Regions from separate parts of the Kitasatospora sp. NPDC002227 genome, predicted to be linked through region 2. Evidence: riboswitches for the same ligand, from Rfam matches in the RefSeq annotation. Region 2 holds a riboswitch; each other region holds the start of a gene.
What was found. A riboswitch is a leader RNA that binds a small molecule or an ion and turns the genes downstream of it on or off. The one in region 2 is predicted to bind S-adenosylmethionine.
Positions count from the first base shown of each region.

Region 1 (3,265 bases), on a different contig from region 2:
CTCGGCCAGGCGCTGGCGGCGGCGCCCGAGCCGAGCCGCGAGCGGGTCTCGGGCCTGTGCCTGAGCGCCTGGTACGCGCTGCTGCAGGGAGAGGCCGGGGCCGCCGCCCCGCTGCTGGCCGAGGCCCAGGAGCTGCTCGAGGTGGTCGGCGGGGCGGGCCGGGCGGCGTACGCCGCGCAGGTGCGCGGCATGGCGGCGCTGTTCGCCGGGGAACCCGACCGGGCGCAGCCGCTGCTGGAGACGGCACTGGCCGGGTTCCGGGCCGGGCGCCCGGGCGGAGAGCTGTCCGCGCTCACCGTGCTGGGCCTGGCGGAGGGGCTGCAGGGCTCCCGGGAGCCGGGCCTGGCCCACCTGGAGGAGGCGCTCGCGCTGGCCGAGGGCCTGGGGGAGGTGTACTGGCGGTCCTGGGCGCTGTGGGCGCTCGCCTTCCTGGAGCTCGGCCACGACCTGGCGCGGGCGGAGGCGGCCGCCAAGGAGGCGCTCGCGGTCCACGGCCGGCTGCGCAGCGAGCTCGGCACGGCCTTCACCCTCGAGCTGCTGGCCTGGGTGAGCACCCGGCAGGGGCGGCACGCCCGGGCCGCCGTGCTGTTCGGCGCGGCCGCCGCCGGCTGGGAGCGGATGGACGCGGGCCCGGACGGGTACCGCCCGGTGGCCGCCGCGCACGCGCAGCACACCGCCGAGACCCGGGCGGCCCTCGGAGCGGACCGGTACGAGGACGCGCTCCGGCAGGGGCGGCGGCTGCCGGCCCGGCGGGCGGTCGAGCAGGCGCTGGAGCAGCGCGGGCCGACGGGCCGGCCGCCCGACGCCGCCGCGGCCTCGCTGACCCCCAGGGAGCGGCAGATCGCCGCGCTGCTGGCCGAGGGCCTCTCCAACAAGGACATCGCGGCCCGGCTGGTGGTCTCGCCGCGCACCGCCGAGACACACGTCGACCACATCCTGCGCAAACTCGGATTCAGCTCCCGTACCCAGATCGCCGCCTGGGTCGCCGGGCAGGAGCGCGACCCCGGGCCCGAGGACTGACCCGGATCTTGTATCGTTGCCCGCGAATCATCCAGAGGGGTGGAGGGACCGGCCCTACGAAGCCCCGGCAACTCCCCGTCCGGCTCGGCGTGCGAAGTACGCGCCAGACCGTGCGGGGGCAGTGCCAACTCCGGCCTGTCGCCAACGTGGCGCGGGAAAGATGAGGAGACACGGTGCTCTCTGTGCTGTCCTTCGCCCGGGCGCTTCCCGCCCCGGCCCTTCCGCGTACCCGTCTCGTGCCCGGCGCAGGCCCTCGGCCGAATTCCCCGGCCCTTCCGCGCTGACCACCCCCGCTCCCCGCGTGGAGCAGCCGTGCGCGCAACCTCACTGCCGCGTACGGCCTTTGAGACTGGAGTACCTGTCCATGGACAACACGAGCGGCGTCGGCGTGCTCGACAAGGTCACCACCATCCTCGGCACCCTGGAGTCCGGGCCCACCACCCTGGGCGAACTGGTGGTGGCCACCGGCCTGGCCCGGCCCACCGCGCACCGCCTCGCCGTCGCGCTTGAGCACCACCGCCTGGTCAGCCGGGACCTGCAGGGCCGGTTCGTGCTCGGCCCCCGGCTCGCCGAGCTCTCGGCGGCCGCCGGGGAGGACCGGCTGCTCGCGGCGGCCGGCCCGGTGCTGACCCACCTGCGGGACGTCACCGGCGAGAGCGCCCAGCTCTACCGCCGCCAGGGCGAACTGCGGATCTGCGTGGCCGCCGCCGAGCGGCTCTACGGCCTGCGGGACACCGTCCCGCTCGGCATCACCCTGCCGATGAAGGTCGGCTCGGCCGCACAGATCCTGCTCGCCTGGGAGGAGCCCGAGCGCCTGCACCGGGGGCTGCAGGGGGCCAGGTTCACCGCCACCGCCCTCAGCGGCGTGCGGCGGCGCGGCTGGGCCCAGTCCATCGGCGAACGCGAACCCGGCGTCGCCTCCGTCTCCGCCCCCGTCCGCGGCCCGGGCCACCGGGTGGTGGCCGCCGTCTCCGTCTCCGGCCCGATCGAGCGCCTCACCCGCCACCCCGGCGCCCGCCTCTCCCAGGCCGTGGTCGAGGCGGCCGACCGCCTCACCGAGGCGCTGCGCCACGCCTGACCGGCGGGGTCTGAGGCATTGTCAGTCCGGCGGCATACGGTGGGGCGGACCACACGGCTTTGCGGGAGGAGCTCCATGTCACGCGTACGGGTGCACAACTTCGGGGTCTCGCTGGACGGGTACGCCACCGGCGACGGCCAGAGCCTGGAGGCGCCGTTCGGCCACGCGGGCTCGCGGCTGCTCGACTGGGCGCTGGGGACTCGGACCTTCCGGGAGATGATCCACGGTCAGAGCGGCGGCTCCACCGGGGTCGACGACGCCCTCGCGGCCAGCTCGTTCCAGGGCATCGGCGCCGAGATCATGGGGCGGAACAAGTTCGGCCCGCAGCGCGGGCCGTGGCAGGACGAGGAGTGGCGCGGCTGGTGGGGCGACAACCCGCCTTTCCACACCCCCGTCTTCGTCCTCACCCACCACCCCCGCCCGTCGATCGAGCTCGAGGGCGGCACCACCTTCTACTTCGTCGACGCCCCGCCGGAGGAGGCGCTGCGGCGGGCCCGGGAGGCGGCCGGCGGGCTGGACGTACGGATCGGCGGCGGGCCGACCACCGTGCGGGAGTTCCTGGCCGGTGACTTGATCGACTTCATGCACGTGGCCGTGGTGCCGGTCGTGCTGGGGCGCGGAGTGCGGCTGTGGGAGGGGCTGGAAGGGCTGGAGGAGCGGTTCGAGGTGGAGTCCACCGTCGCGCCCAGCGGGGTCACCCACCTGACCTTCACCCGGCGGTAGCGGGCGGCGGCCACGGCGGTGAGGCCGTCCCTGGGGCGGGACGGCCTCCGCGGTCCGTCAGAACGCCGAGTGGGCGAACCAGTGGGCCAGCAGTGCGTCGTCGCCGTGCACCTCGAAGCGGTCCGAGGTGCGGTCGAGGCGGCCGTAGAGCAGGAGCAGCAGGTCGGCGGCGGTGCCGCGGACGGTGGCGTCGGCGGGCTCGGCGGGCTCCTCGGAGAGCTTCTCGGAGGTCTCGAGGGTGAGGCTGTCGGGGCGCAGGCGGACCAGCCAGTCGCCCGCGCCGTCGGTGCGGGCGAAGCGGATGGTGCGGTTCTCGGCGCGCAGCTCGGCCGTCTTCGGGGCGAAGAGGGCGGCGAAGGGCAGGTTGGTCAGGAACTCGGCCACGCCGTCGGCCGCGAGCGCCGGGTCGATGTCGGCGGGGAGGCCGAGTGCGAGCTCGGCGTC
Region 1 is NZ_JBEOWY010000001.1:195,173-198,437, reverse strand. It holds gene ABT095_RS00880 (ATP-binding protein) at 1-1,020, shown strand, start outside; SAM riboswitch class I at 1,045-1,187, shown strand; gene ABT095_RS00875 (IclR family transcriptional regulator) at 1,385-2,098, shown strand; gene ABT095_RS00870 (dihydrofolate reductase family protein) at 2,174-2,821, shown strand; gene ABT095_RS00865 (maleylpyruvate isomerase family mycothiol-dependent enzyme) at 2,879-3,265, opposite strand, start outside.
Region 1: linked by a shared signal. The riboswitch ahead of ABT095_RS00875 (IclR family transcriptional regulator) and the one ahead of thrC (threonine synthase) in region 2 are both predicted to bind S-adenosylmethionine.

Region 2 (3,265 bases):
GGTCTGATCGAGCGAGCCCGAGGTACCCCCCTGGGCCCCACCGAATACGTCGACCGCGGCTGAATGTATCCGGACAGACGCCCTCTGCAACAGGCCCAACTTCATGGAATTCCCTGGCAACGACAAGGGACGGACCGGGGCGAATGCCGCACCGCCGAACAATTCGCCCCGGACAGAGCAGGGCGAAAGGCACAGATTGCCCGAAGATTTCTGACGACAGCCTGACATCTTCTGTGCAGGACTACCGGACGGACGTCTCAGCGGCCGGACGGGCCTTGCGTACGCGATCGGTCGGCGGGGCGGGCAGCCGTGGCCGGCTGGGCGTACGAGAGGTGGGATCGGGGCGGAGAGGAGACGCCCGCTAAAGCCGCACTCTACTCTCCCCCGGACCGTGCGATTTCCACCGGACACGCGAAGGCCGCCGTCGAAACCGGAAATTCCTGTTCCGGTTCCGACGGCGGCCGGTAAAGCTTTCCCGGCCCCCGGAAGGGGTCAGCAGCCGCCCGCGACGGCAGGGATCACCGAGACGCTCGCGCCGTCCCCCACGGCCGTCTCCAGGCCCTCCGCGAAGCGCACGTCGTCGTCGTTCACGTAGACGTTGACGAAGCGGCGCAGCTTGCCCGTGTCGTCCAGGATGCGCGCGGCGATGCCGGGGTGGTTCGCCTCGAGGCTCCGGATCACCTCGGCGAGGGTGGCGCCCTCGGCGGTGACCTCGGCGGACCCGCCGGTGTAGGTGCGCAGGATGGTCGGGATGCGGACGGTGGCGCTCATGTTCGGCTCCTTGCGAAAGGCGGGGGGATTCAGGCGGTGGCGAGGCCGGCCGAGCGGAACGCGTCCAGCGTCGGGCGGATGACGGCGGTCATGCCGGCCTCGGAGACGGCGTCCAGGGTCTTCAGGCCGTCGCCGGTGTTGATCGCGACGGTCTCCTTGGCCGGGTCGAGCTGACCGGTCTCGACCAGCTTCTTCAGCACACCCACAGTCACCCCGCCCGCCGTCTCGGCGAAGATGCCCTCGGTGCGGGCCAGCAGCTTGATCGCCTCGACCACCTGGGCGTCGGTGACGTCCTCCACCGCGCCGCCGGTGCGGCGGGCGATGTCGAGCACGTACGGGCCGTCGGCCGGGTTGCCGATCGCCAGCGACTTGGCGATGGTGTCCGGCTTGACCGGGCGGATCACGTCGTGGCCGGCCTTGAAGGCGGCCGAGACCGGGGAGCAGCCCTCGGCCTGGGCGCCGAAGATCCGGTACGGGCGGTCCTCGACCAGCCCGAGCTTGATCAGCTCCTGCAGGCCCTTGTCGATCTTCGTCAGCTGCGAGCCCGAGGCGATCGGGATGACGATCTGCTCCGGCAGCCGCCAGCCGAGCTGCTCGCAGATCTCGTACGCCAGCGTCTTGGAGCCCTCGCCGTAGTACGGGCGCAGGTTGACGTTGACGAAGCCCCAGCCCTCGCCGGCCGGGTCGCCGATCAGCTCGGAGCAGAAGCGGTTCACGTCGTCGTAGTTGCCCTCGATGCCGACCAGCTCGCCGCCGTACACCCCGGCCATCACGACCTTGCCCTGCTCCAGGTCGTGCGGGATGAACACGCAGGACTTGAAACCGGCCCGGGCGGCCGCCGCGCCCACCGCGCCGGCCAGGTTGCCGGTCGAGGAGCAGGAGAGGGTGGTGAAGTTGAAGGCGCGCGCCGCCTCGATGGCGCAGGCGACCACGCGGTCCTTGAAGGAGTGCGTCGGGTTCCCGGAGTCGTCCTTGATGTGCAGCTGGGCGGTGAAACCGAGCTCGCGGCCGAGGTTGTCGGCCTTCACCAGCGGGGTCCAGCCGGGGTTGAGATTGGGCTTCGAGGCGACATCGGCCGGGACGGGCAGCAGCGGGGCGTAGCGCCAGATGCTGGCCGGGCCGGCCTCGATCCGCTTGCGCAGCTCCTCGGCGGGGGCGCTGCCGAAGTCGTAGGCGATCTCCAGCGGCCCGAAGCACTCCAGGCAGGCGAAGCTGGGGCCGAGCGGGAAGCGGGTGCCGCACTCGCGACAGGACAGCGCGGCGGCCGGGCCGAGGTCGACGGCGGCAGGGGCTTCAGGGGTAGCGGTAGCCATGGTGGCGGAGGCCTCTCTCCTCATCTTCCCCGTGGCGCGGGCGCGCCACAGGACGGAATTGGCACCTGTCCCGCCGGGGCCTCGACCGAGAACGGTCAGTAGCCGTGCGAGAAGGTTGCCGGGACGTCGACGGGCCGTTCCCTCAGTCCCTCTGGATGAGCTCTGTGAAGTTGTGGTCATACTCCTGGGCCGACCCCGATGTGCGAAGGCCTGGACCCAGTACGAAGACTGTATCCGAAGGCAGTCCCGTTCCGAGGGAACGTCCGACCTGCGAGATGACACAGCCCAGAACCGGCCGCGGGGCGGAACACCCTTGGGGGCGCGGCGCCTTGTACAACCGATGGATCACCCGACGAGCAGCTAGGAGCGACACAGTGCCAGCAGAGCTGACCCCGGCTCTTCTCCCGGAGGTGGCCTCCTGGCTGCGCCGCCGCTCGTGGACGGCCGCGGACCGGCCCGACGAGATGCTGCTCGCCGCCAAGCGCGCGGCGGGCCCGGCCGGCACGGTCAGTGTGGTGCTGCCCGCGCTGGACGAGGAGCCGACGGTGGGCGAGATCGTCCGGGTGATCCGCACCGAGCTGATGGAGCGCCTCCCGCTGGTGGACGAGCTGGTGGTGGTCGACTCCGGCTCGGTGGACCGCACCGCCGAGCTGGCCGCCGCCGCCGGCGCCCGGGTGGTGCACCGGGACGACGTGCTGCCCCGGCTGCCCGCCGCGCCCGGCAAGGGCGAGGTGCTCTGGCGCTCGCTGCTCGTCACCTCCGGCGAGATCGTCTGCTTCATCGACGCCGACCTGCGCGAGTTCGACCCGGCCTTCGTCTCCGGCATCGTCGGGCCGCTGCTGACCGACCCGGCGCTGCAGCTGGTCAAGGCGATGTACGACCGCCCGCTCGAGACCGACGGCGCGGTCGTCCCGGCCGGTGGCGGCCGGGTCACCGAGCTGGTCGCCCGCCCGCTGCTCAATCTGCACTGGCCCCAGCTGGCCGGCTTCGTCCAGCCGCTCGGCGGTGAGTACGCGGCCCGCCGCTCGCTGCTCGAGCGGCTGCCGTTCCCGACCGGGTACGGCGTGGAGCTCGGCCTGCTGGTGGACGCGCTGGACGAGGTCGGCCTGGACGCGCTGGCCCAGGTGGACGTGGGCGTGCGCCACCACCGCCACCAGGACGGCCAGGCGCTCGGCCGGATG
Region 2 is NZ_JBEOWY010000009.1:77,234-80,498, reverse strand. It holds gene ABT095_RS10885 (ubiquitin-like small modifier protein 1) at 493-771, opposite strand; gene thrC (threonine synthase) at 801-2,084, opposite strand; SAM riboswitch class I at 2,102-2,246, opposite strand; gene ABT095_RS10875 (glucosyl-3-phosphoglycerate synthase) at 2,459-3,265, shown strand, end outside.

Region 3 (3,265 bases), on a different contig from region 2:
CGCTCACTGTGCTTGTCTACAGCGACGACCGCAACACCCGGGAGCAGGTGTCGCTCGCGCTCGGCCGCCGTCCGGCCGCCGACCTGCCCGAGCTGGTCTACCAGGAGTGCGCGACCCTGCCCGCCGTGATGAAGGCGCTGGAGAAGGGCGGCATCGACCTCTGCCTGCTCGACGGTGAGGCGACCCCGGCGGGCGGCCTCGGTGTGGCCCGCCAGGTGAAGGACGAGATCTACGGCTGTCCGCCGGTGCTGGTGCTGATCGGCCGGCCGCAGGACTCCTGGCTCGCCGCCTGGAGCCGGGCCGACGCCGCCGTCGCCCACCCGATCGACCCGGTCGCCCTGGCGGACACCGCCGCCACCCTGCTCCGGGCCCGGCTGACGGGCCGCACCCCGGCCGCGCACTGAACCACCCGGGTCCACGACCGCCCGCGCACTGACTGTCTCAGCAGGAGAGAAGGGTGCCGGACATCCCGGCGACCGAAGGCCCCTGCTCGCTAGGCTGGCTCCATCCCTTGTTCGGTGAAGCGATGAGAGCTGGAGTCAGCCATGGTGAACGTGCACCCTGCGAACGGCGGTAGCGACCCCGCGCAGGTGGTCCGCACCTGGCCGGACCTCCTGACCGCGCTGCTCGCCGGCGGTGACCTGAGCCGGGTGGACACCGCCTGGGCGATGGACCGGATCATGCGGGGCGAGGCCAGCCCGGTGCAGGTGGCCGGGTTCATGATCGCACTGCGGGCCAAGGGCGAGACGGTCGAGGAGGTCTCCGGCCTCGCCGAGTCGATGTACGCCCACGCCGAGCCGCTGCACATCCCCGGCCCGGCGGTGGACATCGTCGGTACCGGTGGCGACCGCGCCAAGACCGTCAACATCTCCACCATGTCCGCCGTGGTGGCCGCCGCGGCCGGCGCCAAGGTGGTCAAGCACGGCAACCGGGCCGCCTCCTCCGCGAGCGGCTCCACCGATGTGCTCGAGAAGCTCGGCATCAGCCCGGAGATCAGCACCCGCCGGGTCGCGGAGATCGCCGAGGAGGTCGGCATCACCTTCTGCGCCGCCGCCAAGTTCCACCCCTCGATGCGGCACGCCGCCCCCGCCCGGCGCGACCTCGGCGTGCCGACCGCCTTCAACATCCTCGGCCCGCTCACCAACCCGGCCCACGTCACCGCGCACGCCGTCGGCTGCTTCGACACCCGGCTGGCCGGCCTGATCGCCGGCGTCTTCGCCGAGCGGGGTGATTCCGCACTGGTGTTCCGGGGTGACGACGGGCTCGACGAGCTGACGACCTGTACGACCTCGCAGGTCTGGGTGGTGCGCGAGGGCGGCGTCACCGGGACCGCCTTCGACCCGCGCGAGGTCGGCATCGAGCTGGTCGAGATCTCCGCCCTGCGCGGGGCCGACCCGGAGTACAACGCGAACGTCGCCCGCCGGGTCTTCGCCGGGGAGCGCGGCGCCGTCCGGGACGCCGTCCTGCTCAACACCGCGGCCGGGCTGGCGGCGCTCGACCTGACGGATGCTCCGCTGACCGAGCAGCTGGCCGCCGGGATGGCCCGGGCGGCGGAGGCGATCGACTCCGGCGCCGCCGAGGCCACGCTCAAGGCGTGGGCACAGGCCAGCGCCCGCTAGGGATGTCGGGCCCGCGGGGTGTCTCGGCAAGTGGACACCCCGCGTGGCTTGCTTGACGGTGATCCGTACGCCTGCCTACAGTTCACGCCAGGTCATGAGTGACAGCGCAAAGCCCCAGCTTGCTGTCCGGCAACCCTCCGTCCGTGGCGGGGTGCCCTGGGTGAGGACCGGGCTCCGCGGCGATCCGCCCGTGGGGCAAGCGCGGACGCCTGGTCGTACTCGACACTCCCGGGGGTCCTCCATCCCTTGAGGAGTGTTGTCCCATGTCCGTCTCCGTCGACATCTGCGCCCCGCTCGCCGTCCTCGGCTCCGACGTCCAGGTGCCGCTGGTCTCCGGCGAGAAGGTCGCCTACGCCGCGCTCGACTACGCCGCCAGCTCGCCCGCCCTGCAGCGGGTCTGGGACGACGTCGCCGCCTACGCCCCGTACTACGGCAGCGTGCACCGCGGGGCCGGCTACCTCTCGCAGCTGTCCACCGACCTGTTCGAGCAGAGCCGCCGCACCGTCGAGGAGTTCCTCGATCTGCGCGAGGGCGACCAGGTCGTCTTCACCCGGGCCACCACCGACTCGCTCAACCTGCTGGCGGGCGCCGTCCCGGCCGGGACCAGGGTGTTCGCCTTCGAGACCGAGCACCACGCCTCGCTGCTGCCCTGGCGCCGCGAGGGACTGACCGTCAGCTACCTGCGCGCCCCGCGCTCGCACGACGAAGCCGTGCTGCGCCTCGAGGAGGCGCTGGCCGGGGCCGGGCAGGGCCCGAAGCTGCTGTGCGTGACCGGGGCCTCGAACGTGACCGGCGAGCTGTGGCCGGTCGCCGAGCTGACGGCGGTGGCGCACCGGTACGGCGCGCGGGTGGTGCTCGACGCGGCGCAGCTGGCGCCGCACCACCGGCTCTCGGTGCGGGAGCTGGGCGTGGACTGGGTCGCCTTCTCCGGCCACAAGCTGTACGCGCCGTTCGGCGCCGGGGTGCTGGCGGGGCGTTCGGACTGGCTGGACGCGGCGGAGCCGTACCTGGCGGGCGGGGGCGCCTCGCGGACGGTGGCCCGGGAGGCGGACGGCTCGGTCGCGGTGGAGTGGCAGCTCGGGCCGGCCCGGCACGAAGCGGGGTCGCCGAACGTGATCGGCGCCTACGCGGTGGCCTCGGCCTGCCGGGCGCTCACGGAGGCGGGGTTCGAGGCGCTCGAGGCGAGGGAGCAGCAGCTGATCTCGCTGGTGCGGGAGGGGCTCGCTTCGATCCCCGAGGTGAAGGTGCTGAGCCTGTTCGGGGCGGATGCCGAGCGGGTGGGGGTGCTGTCGTTCGTGGTGGAGGGGTGGAACAGCTCGCACTTCTCGGCGGCACTGTCGGCCGAGTACGGGATCGGGGTGCGGGACGGGCTGTTCTGCGCGCATCCGCTGGTGCGGACGCTGCTGGGCGGGGAGGAGGCGGCGCCGTCCGAGTGCGGCGCTCCTGAGGCGTCGCTGCCGGGGGAGCGGAGCCTGAACGCGATCCGGGTCAGCTTCGGGGCGGGGACTCCGGTGGAGCATGTGGAGCGGTTCGTGGCTGCGGTGCGGGAGCTGGTCGCCGACGGGGCGAAGTGGACGTACCGGAACGAAGGCGGCCGCTGCGTGGCCGATACCCGCCGCTGACCACCGGTTGCACCACCCAGGGGC
Region 3 is NZ_JBEOWY010000015.1:144,033-147,297, forward strand. It holds gene ABT095_RS16820 (hypothetical protein) at 1-404, shown strand, start outside; gene trpD (anthranilate phosphoribosyltransferase) at 546-1,619, shown strand; SAM riboswitch class IV at 1,710-1,827, shown strand; gene ABT095_RS16830 (aminotransferase class V-fold PLP-dependent enzyme) at 1,883-3,241, shown strand.
Region 3: linked by a shared signal. The riboswitch ahead of ABT095_RS16830 (aminotransferase class V-fold PLP-dependent enzyme) and the one ahead of thrC (threonine synthase) in region 2 are both predicted to bind S-adenosylmethionine.